Regions from separate parts of the Leuconostoc suionicum genome, predicted to be linked through region 3. Evidence: predicted binding sites of a transcription regulator. Region 3 holds the regulator's gene; each other region holds the start of a gene.
The links. The regulator LexA, encoded in region 3, represses DNA repair genes until DNA is damaged. The targets are predictions, from matches to a motif close to CNAACANNTGTTNG.
Positions count from the first base shown of each region.

Region 1: A6B45_RS03250 (FtsK/SpoIIIE family DNA translocase) is a predicted target of LexA. The motif match lies at 3,418-3,431, and genes of this name have one in related genera.
Region 2: parE (DNA topoisomerase IV subunit B) is a predicted target of LexA. The motif match lies at 1,967-1,980, and genes of this name have one in related genera.

Region 1 is NZ_CP015247.1:616,840-622,041, reverse strand. Features, by position in the region: gene thrS (threonine--tRNA ligase) at 1-468, opposite strand, end outside; T-box leader at 546-763, opposite strand; gene A6B45_RS03250 (FtsK/SpoIIIE family DNA translocase) at 996-3,362, opposite strand; tRNA gene A6B45_RS03245 (tRNA-Glu) at 3,518-3,589, opposite strand; gene A6B45_RS03240 (tRNA (cytidine(34)-2'-O)-methyltransferase) at 3,662-4,174, opposite strand; gene A6B45_RS03235 (AI-2E family transporter) at 4,171-5,202, opposite strand, start outside.
Region 2 is NZ_CP015247.1:1,298,114-1,303,315, forward strand. Features, by position in the region: gene parE (DNA topoisomerase IV subunit B) at 1-1,945, opposite strand, end outside; gene plsY (glycerol-3-phosphate 1-O-acyltransferase PlsY) at 2,122-2,736, shown strand; gene dtd (D-aminoacyl-tRNA deacylase) at 2,730-3,179, opposite strand; gene A6B45_RS06550 (RelA/SpoT family protein) at 3,329-5,202, opposite strand, start outside.
Region 3 is NZ_CP015247.1:1,161,025-1,166,226, forward strand. Features, by position in the region: gene A6B45_RS05825 (GIY-YIG nuclease family protein) at 16-288, opposite strand; gene A6B45_RS05830 (tRNA1(Val) (adenine(37)-N6)-methyltransferase) at 285-1,049, opposite strand; gene A6B45_RS05835 (lysophospholipid acyltransferase family protein) at 1,110-1,748, shown strand; gene A6B45_RS05840 (YneF family protein) at 1,759-1,995, opposite strand; gene lexA (transcriptional repressor LexA) at 2,244-2,882, shown strand; gene pyrE (orotate phosphoribosyltransferase) at 2,922-3,554, opposite strand; gene pyrF (orotidine-5'-phosphate decarboxylase) at 3,555-4,250, opposite strand; gene carB (carbamoyl-phosphate synthase large subunit) at 4,295-5,202, opposite strand, start outside.

The DNA.
Region 1 (5,202 bases), 540 kb from region 3:
ATCAGCAAACATTTCTAACGCTTCATCACGTGTGATTTCACGAGAAAGAATAGGTAGATCTTCCTTCACGATCTTGTGCATCATCGCCTCGATTTCAGGGAAATCTTCGATTGACACTTGATTACCAGCCCCATTATCTGTGTCATAATAGAAACCATTTTCAATAAAAGGACCAACTCCAAAATGAATGTTAGCAAATTTTGGAATTCTCTTTAACGCTTGTGCTAATAAATGAGATGCTGAGTGACGAAGTAGATCTAATGCTTCGCTATCTGATGTAGTGATTAGTTGAAAATCACCACTTTCAGTAATAACATCGTTCATGCCAATATATGAACCATTTATTTTTCCTGACACTGACTTCTTTGCCAATGACTTTGAAATACTTTCGGCAACCCCAATTGGCTTAATTCCTTCATCAAAGTTTTTAATAGCGCCATCTGGGAATGTAAGACTGATTTCTGCCATGCTATTTTCCTTTCAAATTCCATTCTAGTCTTTTACATTAATAAAACAAAAACGTCCCTTTAGATCCTTATTAGATCTAAAGGGACGTTTTACCGCGGTACCACCCAAGTTTAAAACAGGAAAAATTCCTATTTCTCTCAAATGATATATAACGGTATCACCCGGGCAACTTTTCATTTAAAACTACTAAATCACCACTCAAAGGTAGTCTCTTATGGATGCACTGCTCATTTTCACCAAACATGAGCTCTCTTTAAGTGCATGACATTCGAGTTGTCCTTATCAATGTTTCTGAGAAACATCATAACATTTTTTTTGCTGCGTTGCAATTATTTTTTTAAATCTGCTAATACAATCTTTAGCGCTTCTAATGCCTCGGCATCATGATCTAAAATACCATTATCAAAAACATTTTGTAGTGCAGCAATTTGATTTTTTGTAAGTGCCATTTTTATTATTCTCCTATTTGCTTAATCATTTAATTATACTCAAAAAATATAATCATACTACTTAGTTTGAAACTAATGCTAACTTTCTATTCCAGAACTACCATCTGAAATATTGACGTGTCTTGGCCGTGATCCGTCTGCTGGACCAATGTAACCGCCCGCTTCCAAATCATCAATTAATCGAGCGGCTCTATTATAACCAATCCTGAAGCGACGTTGTAACAGTGATGTTGAGGCTTTTTGTTGTTCAATAACAAATTGCAAAGCTTCTTGGAATAACTCATCATCACTATTTCCATCAGCATTTTCCGAGTTATCTTGAGCAATTTCTTCATCTGTAACAGTCATTGCATCGGAATACTGAACCTCTTGTTGCGATTTAACAAATTCAACAATATTAGTCACATCAGTATTACTAATAAATGCACCTTGAACACGTTGTGTCGGCTTACCGGGCGGTGCAAAAATCATATCCCCTTTTCCGAGTAGCTTCTCAGCACCATTACTGTCTAGGATAGTACGTGAATCAATTCCAGAGGCTGTTCTAAAAGCAATTCTACCAGGAATATTACTTTTTATGGTACCGTTAATCACTTTAACGTCAGGTCGCTGTGTGGCCAAAATCATGTGAATCCCGGCTGCACGAGCTTTAGCACCAAGGCGCGCGATAGAAACTTCAATTTCATTACCCACCGTACTCATTAAGTCAGCAAATTCATCTACAATAGCGACAATATATGGCATTGGTTGCATAATTGGTTGATCTGTTTCCTTGGCTTCAGCGTTCTGCTTTTCAACCGCCGCATTGTATTCACCAATATTACGTTTTCCAAATTGAGCTAAAAGCTTGTAACGATTTTCCATCTCGTCAACAACTTTTTGCAAAGACTTCGCTGCTTTGCGGGGCTCCGAAACAACTGGTGTCAGCAAGTGTGGGATCCCATTATAAATAGATAACTCAACAACTTTTGGATCAACCATCATTAATTTAACTTCATTAGGTTTTGCACGCAAAAGGATAGATACAATAATACCGTTAAGCCCTACTGATTTTCCAGATCCAGTAGATCCAGCAATAAGCAAATGAGGCATAGCCGATAAGTCTGCCATGATAATATTTCCTGTTACATCTCGGCCGAGTGGCACATTAAGCGGATTATCATCAAATGGCGCATTCTCAATCATGTCCCGGAATCCAACAGTTGCCTGTGTGTCATTAGGAACCTCTATACCAACATAGGGTTTACCGGGGATTGGTGCCTCAATTCGTATTGATTTTGCAGCTAGTGCCAATGCTAAATCATCCGATAAATTAGCAATTCGATTCACTTTAACACCTTGCCCTGGTTTCAACTCATATTGAGTTACCGTAGGGCCTAAAGAAACACTGGTCACTTCCGCCTCAACACCAAAGCTTTGCAGCGTATCATGAACAAGACGTGATTTGTCGGTTAAACTCTTAAACTCTTTTGTTTGGTCTGTAGGCGCTAATTGTGTCAATAGGTCAGCAGTTGGTAACTGGTAATCCGGATTTTCTTTTTCCAACATATTTGTAGAAACTTCGCTATCACTAACAGAAGTCTTTTCGGCCTGTTCTTTGGGTAACTTTTTTGTTGGTTGGGGTGCTATAGGACCATTCCATTTAATTTCAGGCTCATTGAAATTTTCTTGAACACTAGGTGTATTGACGTCTTTTTCTATTTTAGCAGAAGCATCCGTCGACATGCTATCATCTCGGCCCACACCTAATGGATCATCTCCATAATCAGTAATGTCTTTCTTGTGCCGATCACGTTTGAAAAACGATTGTCGGTTTGGCTTTTCGCTAGCTCGTTTTTCCTGAATATGGGTAACCCCTTCATGAGCCTTTTCAACGCCTTGCTGAACAATGTCACGAGCCGGAATACGGAAAAAGATTGCAATACCACTGAATAATAAGATTATTGTTACAATCCACGTGCCAATGCTAGACATTAACATAAACAGTAAATGATACAATGCCGCGCCGATTATACCACCGCCAACTGGTGTGTTTGCTGATTGATTGATAAAATCTTGACCAATTAACCGCACCACTTCGCCAACGTATCCATCTGCATTTTTTAGTGTGTATTCAAAAAATAACAATGATGAAATTGTCTCAATAGCAATAAACATCATAAAGGCGCCAACCCAAAAATGAGTTGCTATTTTGGGTGTTTTTCGAGTAATAAAATAGTACCCCAAAAATAATGTCATAGGTATTAAAATCACAAGATACATGTTTCCAAAGAAAAAACGGAAAATGTCAGCAATAAATACCCCTAATATGCCAAGCTTAAATATACCTAGTATACCTAAGACAATACCACCCAAAAAGCATAGGTTTTGAACTAATGGGTTCTTTTTTTTACTGTTTTTACCACGTGTTGTACGCCGTCTTTGTGTAGTCTTTCTTGTCGCCAAAGTTCCACCTCTTAGTCAGTTCATTCTAACACTTTATTTTATCATTTTTAAAACTCGAACAAATGTTCACGTCAAATTCTTAAGCTTTGCTTAACTCTATTTCAAAAATTTAATTTTTAAACACAAAAAAGCGCAACCAGAGTTGCGCTTTTTAGTAGCTCGTGAGAGAATCGAACTCTCGATTCCGCCGTGAAAGGGCAGCGTCTTAGCCACTTGACCAACGAGCCATGGTCAATAGTTGTTCGTTGTTACGAAACAACTATATTAGTTTATCAGGGAAATTTATATCTGTCAACTGTTTATTTCAGTTTGTCTTGCTCGTATGTGTGAGTTGTTTCTAAATTTGAAAAAGATTGCTGACGCAATGCTTCATAAAGTACAATTGCGACAGTATTCGATAAATTCAACGAACGAACATGTGAATCATCTTGTGGGATGCGAATAGCCTTCTCCGGATTTTGACGCATAAATACTTCTGGTAGCCCCGTGGTTTCTTTCCCAAACAAGAAGTAGTTATCAGTATCATTTTGTGCATAATTAGGCTGTGTGTAGTCTTGATTAGCAAATTTAGAAACCAAGTATAAGTTGTCTTTTTCTGTTAAAGTGTCTAGAAAATCAGGTAAGCTTGGGTGTTTCACCAACTTTACATGATCCCAATAATCTAATCCAGCACGTTTAACGTGTTTGTCATCAAGTTCAAACCCCAACGGTTCTATTAAATGTAAAACTGCATCTGTCCCAGCAGTCGTACGAGCAATATTTCCCGTATTAGCAGGCATTAAAGGTTCAAATAAAACAATGTGATTCGTCATTTTTCAGCTACTTCCTCTACTTCAAATAAATCTGAGTTTGCACGCCACCAATCATAGATGTGCGTAACAAATACTTTAGCTACAGCATATGATGGCACCGCCAATACAACACCTAATACGCCAAAAATATGTCCGCTGCTCAATAGCACAACGATAACAGTAACAGGGTGAATTGATAACGCTTCCCCGAGAATTTTTGGTGAAATAACGTGTGCTTCAATTGGTTGTTCAAAAGCTAGCACGATAATAGCTAATATTAGCATTTTTGGACCACCAGCAATTAACGCAACTGTGAAAACTGGTACTTGTGCAATAATTGATCCAACATACGGGATTAAGTTAAAGAAACCTGCCATCAGCGCTAATAATATGCCGTACGGTAAACCAATAATGGTATACCCTATGGAAAACATAATCATTACAGCAAGTGCAACACCAAGTTGTCCACGAATATATTGAGCGATTTGCTTACTAATTTCTGTTAATAAATAACGTACTGATAGTTGTGAGTTATTTGGAAACTTACTAGAAACAAATGACGAAAATTTGTGTCCATCTAACAGCATATAATAAAGAATAAACGGCGTTGAAACAATTGTCACACCGATGGATGTAAGGATTGATGCAAACGAACTAATACCTGCAACCCCGCTCGTCAAATACTTTTTGCTCCAATCTAATACATTTTGATTAAGATCAGAATTAGTATGATTCAAATAATCTCTGATAAATTTAAATTGTTCACTGGCAAAAGTCTCATTAATAAAAGCTTCGCTGGTTTTCCAGTAATCTGGCCAGTTATCGATAAATTGAATGACTTGATTACGCAATACCATGACAATAGTAGCAACGGCTACTCCAATGATAGCTAATAAGACAATCAAGACCACACCAATCGATAAGTTTCTTGGTAAATGCACGTATTTTTCCAGAAGACCGACAATCGGACTTAGCAAATAATACAGCACACCGCTTATCATTATAGGTGCACCGACGGCTGTAAATAATGCACGAATTGGTTCAAACAA
Region 2 (5,202 bases), 140 kb from region 3:
CATCAACTGTGTCTAGAATTGACCCAGCTTCATCCAATGTAAAGTGAACATTGGCTTCAATCCATTCACGTCGCGGATCAACTTTATCACCCATCAACGTAGTAACACGTTTTTCAGCTAAAACAGCGTCATCAATTTTAACACGTATTAGTGTTCTTGATTCAGGGTCCATTGTTGTTTCCCATAATAACGGTGCATTCATCTCACCAAGTCCCTTGAAACGTGTTAATTCATAACGCGCATCACTCTGACTCGTAATCGATTCTAACTCATCATTAGTCCAAGCAAATTGGTCTTCCATTTTCTTGGAAGAGTACTTGACGCGGTATAATGGTGGTAAGGCGATGTAGACACGCCCAGCTTCAATTAATGGCTGCATATACTTATAAAAGAATGTTAGTAGTAAGGTTTGAATGTGCGCGCCATCATCATCGGCATCTGTCATAATGATAATTTTGTTAAATGAAGCATCTTCAACTTTAAAATCAGTTCCAACACCGCCACCAATAGCATAAATTAATGTTGATATTTCTTCATTTTTTAAAATATCTACTAACTTAGCTTTTTCAGTGTTTAGCACTTTTCCACGTAGTGGCAAAATGGCTTGGAATTTACGGTCACGTCCTTGCTTTGCAGAGCCCCCAGCTGAATCACCCTCGACTAGAAAGAGCTCATTTTTATCAGCATTTTTAGACTGGGCAGGTGCTAACTTCCCGGAAAGCAGGCGATCTTTCGCACCCTTAGTTTTACCAGTGCGACTTTCATCACGGGCGCGACGAGCGGCTTCTCGAGCTTCGCGCGCGCGAAGTGCCTTACGGATTAAGTTTTGTCCGAAGTCCCCGTTTTCCATTAAGAAGCGTCCAAGAGTTTCATTAACAACGGAGTCAACAATACCACGTGCCTCTGGCGTTCCAAGTTTATCTTTGGTCTGTCCCTCAAACTGCAAAAACTGTTCTGGAACACGCAATGAAATAACAGCTGATAATCCTTCACGGACATCCGTGCCTTCTAAGTTTTTATCTTTATCTTTTAGTAAGTTAACTTTTCGTGCATATTCATTAAAAGCCTTTGTCCACGCAGTTCGAAAACCAACTTCGTGGGTTCCACCATCCTGTGTACGGACATTGTTAACAAATGAAAGAAGTGTTTCAGAGTAACCATCATTGTACTGCGCTGCAACATCAACAACAATACCCTCTTGTTCACCCTCAAAGGTCATAACTGGTCCGATAGTTTCTTTGTCTTCGTTCAGAAAACCAACAAACGCTTCAAGACCTTTTTCATAATGATATTCTTCAACACGAATTGGATCAACTCTTTCGTCGGTTAGCGTAAATTTAACACCACTCATCAAGAATGACGATTCACGCAAACGTTCTGCTAAAATATCAAATTTATACACTGTAGCACTAAAAATTGTCGCATCTGGCTTGAAAGTAACCGTTGTCCCTGTTGGTTCCTTAGTTTTACCTAAATCTCGTAAAGTACCAACTGGATTACCACCATTCACGAATTCCTCTTGCCACTTGTGACCTTCACGAACAATGGTTACCGTTAAACTCTCCGACAATGCATTAACAACAGAAGAACCAACACCGTGTAACCCACCTGAAGTCGCATAGCCACCTTGCCCAAACTTTCCGCCGGCATGTAAAACTGTTAAAATAACTTCTGGTGTAGGTTTACCAGACTCATGCATGCCAATTGGCATCCCGCGACCAAAGTCTTGTACGGTGATGGCGTTATTATCATGTATCGTAACGCGAATTTCATTTCCATAGCCACCAAGCGCTTCATCGACAGCATTGTCAACGATTTCATAGACTAAGTGGTGCAAGCCACGGCCATCTGTTGAACCGATATACATTCCTGGGCGTTTACGAACGGCCTCAAGCCCTTCTAAAATTTTTATTGAATCTGAATCATAATGATTTTTTTCTGGCATATTAATCTATCCTTCGATACACGAACCAGTGTTCGTGCGCTAATGTCAATCTATTTTATCATAGATGAAAACTTTGTTTCTGACAAGTGTCAATATTTTATTTTCAATAAGTTATGCCATATACTACTTAAATATATGGTAAACTTGTACTTGCTTTTATATTAAAGGGGTTTTTTATGTTTACTACTATATTAATGTTTGTACTCTCTTACTTGATTGGATCTCTGGTGCCAGGATTTTGGGTAGGTAAAATATTTTACCATAAAGATATTCGCGATGAGGGATCAGGTAACATTGGTACCACCAATTCATTCCGTGTTTTGGGTATCCGAGCTGGCATAACTGTGCTAGCACTTGATATGCTTAAAGGTACGGCAGCAGGTTTGCTTCCCTTATTATTCCATAGTAGCATTAATCCAATGTTAGTGGGTATTGGTGCTATACTGGGACACACGTTCTCCATCTGGATTGGCTTTAAAGGTGGTAAAGCGGTTGCTACTTCAGCTGGTGTATTACTTGCATATAATCCCATATTTTTCATCATTATCATTAGTATTTTCGTTATTTTATTATCAATTAGTTCAATGGTATCTCTGAGCTCTATGATTAGTTTCTCATGCGCCGTCCTAATATCACTATACTATCATGATTGGATACTAACGATAGTTACTACCATATTAACAATTTTTGTTTTCTACCGCCATCGTACAAATATTTCCCGAATCAGAAATGGTACAGAAAGTACTATACCATTTGGGTGGTATTATAACCACAAGAAAAGCGCTCATTGAGCGCTTTTTGTGTCGAATAAAATTGTCACCGGTCCATCGTTTGTTAAGCTAACTTGCATATCCGCTCCAAACTCTCCAGTTTCAACCTGTAATCCACTTTTCCTTAATGCCGCATTGAATTGGTCATACATAACAGTCGCCAATTCTGGTGCCCCTGCTTTGGTAAAACTTGGACGATTTCCTTTTTTAGTATCAGCAAACAACGTAAACTGTGAGATAGATAAAATAGCACCCGAAACGTCTTCAATACTACGATTCATACGGCCACTTTCATCTTCAAAAATTCGTAAATTATGTATTTTCCGAACTAAATAATCTATATCTGCTTGCTCGTCACCATCAGCAACGCCAACTAACAATAAATATCCTTTGTTAATTGCTCCTTTTACTTGGTCATCAATTTTAACACTAGCTTTGCTTACGCGTTGCAACACAACTTTCATACTATCTCCATTCTAAAAGTACATTTACTTGCTAACATCATACGTGAAAAACGATATCCTATCAAGGGTTTCCAAACGTCTTTCACTTTTTATCATAAAAAGCCTCAAAATTGTTTCAATTGAGGCTTACCAATATCTTTTGACATATTTTAATGAAATGTGCGTTCCACATCGTATACTGCTGGTAGGTTGTTTAGAGAATCCATAATTGCTGTCAACTGTTCTGAATTTTTGACACCAATTGATAGAGAAACTTGCGCCATTCCGTTTTTTGTCACATGACCGTTAACAGAATTAACATAGCGCGTTCGTCCATTAACACTACGAAGTACATCGTTTAGCAATCCGCCACGATTTTCACCATGCACAGTCAAATCGGCATCATAATTAGGTTTTGACCCATTTTCATCTTCCCACTGTACATCCACAAGACGTTGTCCTTGAAGCTGAGCTGCTCGAATATTTGGGCACCCCACACGATGAACAGAAATACCACGTCCCTTTGTGATATAACCTTTAACATCGTCTCCTGGAACTGGCGTACAACATCGACCTAAACGTACTAATAAATTATCCACTCCTGCAATAACGATATCATCAGCCGTTGATTTTTGTCGTTTGGTAAAAGCTGTTTCGTCACGGGTAATTTCGTGACCTTCCTCCAGCATTTCACGCTGTAATTCTGCTGTAGCAGCTTCTTCATTAGCCTCACGTATTTTTTCGGTTAATTTATTAGCCACACCAGGTACAGCAATATCGCCAAAGCCTATTGCTGCCAACATATCATCTGGCGTATGATAGTGCATCTTATCTGCGGTTTCTTGAATATTTTCCGTCGTCAGAATATCAGAGGGATTGAAATTATTGTCTCTCAAATTTTTTGATAACAATTCACGCGCTGCGGCGATGTTGTCTTCCCTATCCAACTGCTTAAAATACTGCTTAATTTTGTTTCGTGCTCGGCGTGTTGAAACAATCTCCAACCAGTCACGGCTTGGTTTAGCATTAGCAGAAGTGATAATTTCGATAATATCACCGGTTTTTATTTTATAATCCAGTGGTACAATTCGACCATTTATTTTTGCACCAGTTGTTTTAATCCCGATATTTGTATGGATTGAAAACGCCATATCCAATGGTCCGGCACCTTTAGCCAGTTCGAACACATCACCACGAGGTGTAAACGCATAAACACGATCAGAAAACAAATCACCCGTTACACCATCCATAAAGTCTTCGGCATTTTTGGCATTTTCTTGCAGTTCCAATATGCCTTGGATGACATTTAAAGCTTGCTGACTGTTATCATCAACATTTGCCTCTTTATTTGAGCCCCGATTTTTTTTATATGCCCAATGTGCAGCCACTCCATATTCAGCCACTTCATGCATATGATGCGTACGAATTTGCACTTCCAATGGACGTCCATCAGGACCAATAACTGTGGTATGTAAACTTTGATATCCGTTCGCTTTTGGCAAAGCAATATAATCTTTAAAACGGCCAGGAATCGGTGTCCATTTTGAGTGTATTGCTCCTAATACAGCATAAGTGTCCGGAATCGAATTCGTTAATACGCGAACAGCCAACAAATCATAAATTTCTTCAAAAGCCTTATGCTTATCCACCATTTTTCGATAAATTGAATAAATATGCTTTGGACGACCATACACATCAACATGACTTAATTCAAGATCTTTTATCGCACCATTAATTTGGTCTACTGCTTCCTGTACGTAACTAATTCGTTCTTCGCGCTTCATATTCATCAGTGAAGCAATATGATAATATTGCTCGGGATCAATATAACTTAACGATAAGTCTTCAAGTTCCCACTTGATCGTACTAATACCAAGGCGGTCAGCCAGTGGCGCATAGATTTCCAATGTTTCTTTTGCTATGCGCTTTTGTTTTTCTTCACGTAAAGCGCCTAAAGTACGCATATTGTGCAAACGATCGGCTAACTTAACAATAATCACACGTATGTCTTTTGACATAGCTAAAAGCAACTTGCGATGGTTTT
Region 3 (5,202 bases):
TCCTTGACAAGCATATTACCAAATTCTGACCACGTGGTGTGCTAATAAGTACTGTTCCTTGTTAATTCGTGTTAATTTCTTAAAATTCGCCTCTGCTTTTAATGCTTCGCTCTTTGTCTGGAATTCTTCATAGTGAATCAATTTTAATGGATGTCGCGCCTTTACCCGAGTAAACTTTGCTCCTTTGCCAGACTCATGCGTCGCTAAACGACGTTGTACGTTATCCGTGAATCCACCATAAAAATAACCATCCGCTGTATACAACACATAAAAATAATAATATTTCATTCATGCCACGCTTTACCATAGAGGATGTCATGAACTTCTGATGTATAGTCATTGTCATCAGTATAGGCGATAAGGGGCGGCATAATGCGCACACCACCTGGTCGGCCAGATTTAATGGCTTCTATTAAAACCATATTGGCTTCACGGTTCGCCTTTCCATAAACAAATTGAACTCTTTTAATCATGAGCTTTCGTGCAGCAAACGCTGCAAATATATCTGCTAGTCTTTCCGGCCGGTGTACCATATAGACCTTGCCATTATTTTTCAGGAGTTTGTTGGTAATTTGGGCCAATTCAGGCAGGTTAATCATCAACTCGTGGCGCGCAATTTCATAATGTTTATCTATATTAGTCTTGGTAGTCTCAGTTAAGGGAAAATAAGGTGGATTTGTCAGAACAGTTTCAACCGAACCAGGTTGAATTTCATTAAATATATCTTTCATGTCAGCTTGAAGGACCGAAACACGTTCATGCAAATTGTTCAGTTCAATGCTGCGTTGTGCCATTTCAGCTAATTCTGGTTGTATCTCGACTAACTTTATTTTTCCAGTCACTTTCGGGGCGTAAAAAAGGCCAACTGCGCCAGTACCTGATCCCAAATCTACAGATAACCCTTTACCTTTCCCCTTTACATCAGCAAAATGTGCTAATAAAATTGCATCTAAGGAATATGAAAACATGTCTGGATTCTGGATAATATTAATATTTTGTGATGGAAGTCCATCGATACGTTCATTTGCTTTAAGAAATGGTTGTGTCATTTGCGTTTCTCTCTGTTTATCTGTAAAATTGAAATGATTTAATTTATGAGGTAAATAAATATGAAATTCTATGATTTTTTACGTGGCATTGCTGTTGCTTTAATATGGGCAGTTACTGGTCGCATTAAATACATGAATCGCGACAGAATACCCCAAAACGATAACTATGTGCTAGTTGGCCCACATCGTACTTGGTGGGACCCAGTATGGTATGCCATGGCGGCCTACCCAAAACACTTTATTTTCATGGCAAAAATTGAATTATTTAAATTCAAGCCACTTGCCTGGTTAATCAAATCAGCCGGCGCTTTCCCAGTTGATCGTGAAAATGTTGGCCCAAGCGTCATCAAAATTCCCGTACGTGAATTAAAAGATGGCAATCGCTCTTTGATAATGTTTCCTTCCGGTTCTAGACACAGTGACGATTTAAAATCAGGTTCCATTTTAATTGCACGAATGGCTGGAAAGGCAATCGTACCAGCTGTCTATCAAGGTCCTGTTAAGTTCAGTCAACTTTTCAAACGTAATAATACCACAGTTAATTTTGGTAAGCCAATTATTATTGATCGTAAAGACCGATTGAACAAAGAAAATATTGCTAAATATACTGAGCAAATGCAAAAAGCATTCCAAGAATTAGATGCTGAGATTGACCCAACTTGGAAATATGTAGATCCAAAACGTTTAGAAAAAAAATAAGCCGATTGGCTTATTTTTTTTGCGAATTGGCACTTTGTTGCTTCATCTGAGCCATCATTTGGTTCAATTTCTTTTGAGATGGTTTTTGTCCCATTGACATCATCATTGATTTCATCATTTCTTCTGAAATAGGTGGGTTTTTTGCAAGATAACTCTTCATTGAATTACGTGCCAAGAAAAAGCCACCGACCAAACCAATAACTAAAGTTAACACTGCAATTAAAATTGCTAGCCATGTGCTAATCATGCATATTCTCCTTACTAAAATGTCTGATAGTTATTATAGCACAGCCAGCAAAGGCGTGCTATAATTACTTGCAGAGTTAACGTTTTCAATATGAACCATTTTGTTCGTTACAAAAATAAACAACACAAGTTTTTATCATTTATTTAATATTAGGTTGAATTTTTACAAAAATAACGAACAAACGTTTGATTTGTTCGTGTTTTTCCGTTATACTGATGATAGTAAATTTAACAAGTAGGAAACCCATCATGGCAATTACACAAGAAAGCAAACAAATTCAAGTGCTTCGATTTATTCATGAAGCACAATCAGAAAATGGTTACCCACCAACCGTCCGAGAAATTGGTGAAGCTGTTGGATTATCATCTTCTTCAACTATTCACGGTCACATCGAACGACTAGTCAAAAAAGGTTATCTTTTAAAAGATGCTTCTAAACCAAGAGCTCGTGCGATCGAAGTAACCGATATTGGTTTAGAGATGCTTGGCATTTCAACAACACCCGGAAAAATTCCGGTACTTGGAATGGTTACAGCGGGTACACCAATTTTGGCAGTGGAAGAAGAAGCAACCGAATTTTTCCCTATTCCAGATAATTTAATGCAATTTGATGGTGACCTGTTCATGCTTAATGTTCATGGTGATTCAATGGTTAACATTGGCATCCTAGATGGAGACAAAGTTATCGTACGTAAGCAAGAGAATGCTGATAATGGTGATGTCGTTGTCGCAATGAATGATAGCAATGAAGCGACAGTCAAGCGTTTTTTCCGTGAAGCCGATCATTATCGCTTACAACCAGAAAATAACAGCATGGCGCCAATTATTTTGCAAAAAGTCTCTATTTTAGGAAAAGTCATCGGACTATATCGCGACGCTATTTATTAAAAATCAAGTAAAAAGGCTCATCAGGGATGAGCCTTTTTATTATGCTTGCCAAGCATTTGGATTTTTCTTCCAATTTTGTAAGGTTTCAACTTGTGATTTATCGAGATCCCCACGCTTTACCGCTGTTTCAATGAGTTGTGAATATGTTGTTAGCGAGTTAAATGTTAGTCCTGCTTCGTCAAAATTTTTTTTACCAGCTGGCAATTCATAAGAGAATATGGAAACAACGCCAAGTACACTTGCTCCCTCATTACGTACCGCATTTACTGCAGCCAACACAGAACCCCCTGTTGATATCAAATCATCAATCAGAACGACTTTGCGATCTTTTACCAAGGCGCCTTCTGTTTGACGACCTGCCCCGTGATCTTTAGGTTTTGAACGTACATAGATCATTGGCTTATTTAATTCTTCAGCTACCCAAGCCGAATGAGGAATACCTGCAGTAGCCACTCCACCAATAATCTCAACGTCACCATACTCTTTTTTTATTAATTCAGATAACCCCTTATAAATATTTTGACGTACCAAAGGGAAACCAATGGTCATCCGATTATCTGTATATATTGGACTCTTTATACCCGAGGCCCACGTGAAAGGTTCTTCTGGTGAAAATTTTACGGCGCCAATTTCAAGTAAATCATTAGCTACTTGTTGTTTATAGTTTGTCATTTATTTTCTCCATTCATTGACAACACGTTGATATGCAGCCACCGGGTTGGTCGATTTTGTAATTGATCGACCAACAACTAATCCAGTTGAATTCAACTTCTTGGCTTCCGCTGGCGTAGTCACACGCACTTGATCTCCAGCTGCGTCACCAGCTAAACGAATACCGGGTGTGATACGTAAAAATCGGTCATTCGTGTGTGACTTAATTAAACTAGCCTCCAAAGGTGAACTAATTGTCCCGTCTATGCCCGCCGAGTATGCGAGCTCAGCCAAATGTGCAACACTTTCTTCAATAGTTGCTGTGGTTAGTTGTATCTCTTGTATCTCAGCCTCCGAAAAAGAAGTTAGCTGTGTCACTGCAAGTAACTTTAACGCGTCACTCTTATTGGCAACAGCTGCTTCTAACATTCTTTTCCCTCCAGCTGCATGCAAAGTTAAATATTGTACATCTAGTTTTGATATATTAGCGACTGCACGACCAACAGTATTTGGAATATCGTAAAGTTTTAAATCTAAGAAAATCGTATAGCCCAATGCACGTAGTTCTGTGATGAACTCTGGTCCCGTACGATAAAAAAGCTCCATACCGATTTTCAATGCTGGCTTTTCCACTAGATCTGAAAAAGGATCCAAAAATTTGCAAGTAGTGGTTGCATCGGGAAAGTCCAAAGCAATAAAGACTGGCTGTTCTATCATTATGATCCTCCTATGTACATAAGCCGAAGCTTATTTGAAAAAGTTTAGTGCATTTCTTTCACGGTAAAACTGCGCGACTCTAATACTTCTAAGAAGGCACTAACTGTATCTAAAGCAGTAAACAAAGGCACGGCATTTTCAATGGCAGCATTTCTAATCAAGCGGCCATCGCTTTCAGCACGGTCATCTGCTTGAGTTGTGTTAATAACCACCTGTACTTTTTGTTGACGCAGTGCTGCAACCGCATTATTATCTGATTCCGAAATTTTATCGAGTACTTCCACAGGCAAGTCATTGTCTGACAAGTAAGCACCCGTACCGACAGTTGCAAACAAAGCAAATCCCAAATCATTGAATCTCTTTGCTAATTCAAGCGCCTCTTCTTTGTCATCATCAGCAACTGTGAACAAAACATTGCCATAACGTGGTACTTTGATGTTAGAAGCAATAAAGGCCTTATACAACGCCTTGGATAGGTTAATATCTGACCCCATGACTTCACCAGTAGACTTCATTTCTGGGCCGAGCAAAGAATCAACATCGGGCAACTTTGTGAACGAAAATATCGGTGCTTTAACATGCACCATATCATCATTAGGAACAAGTCCCGTCTCAAATCCCATTTCCGATAATTTTTCACCTAACATAACTCTTGTTGCTAATTGAGCGAGAGGAAGATGCGTAACTTTGGATATGAACGGTACTGTACGTGATGCACGTGGATTTACTTCGATAACATATGCCGTATTTTCATGGATAACAAACTGCACGTTCATCAACCCTATTGTATTCATAGATTTAGCCAAATTAATAGAGGCCTGCACCATTTCATCTTGAACTTTTTGTGACAAGTACTGTGGTGGGTAAACCGACATAGAATCCCCTGAGTGGACCCCCGCCCGTTCGATATGTTCCATAATACCTGGGATTACAGCTGTCTCACCATCTGACA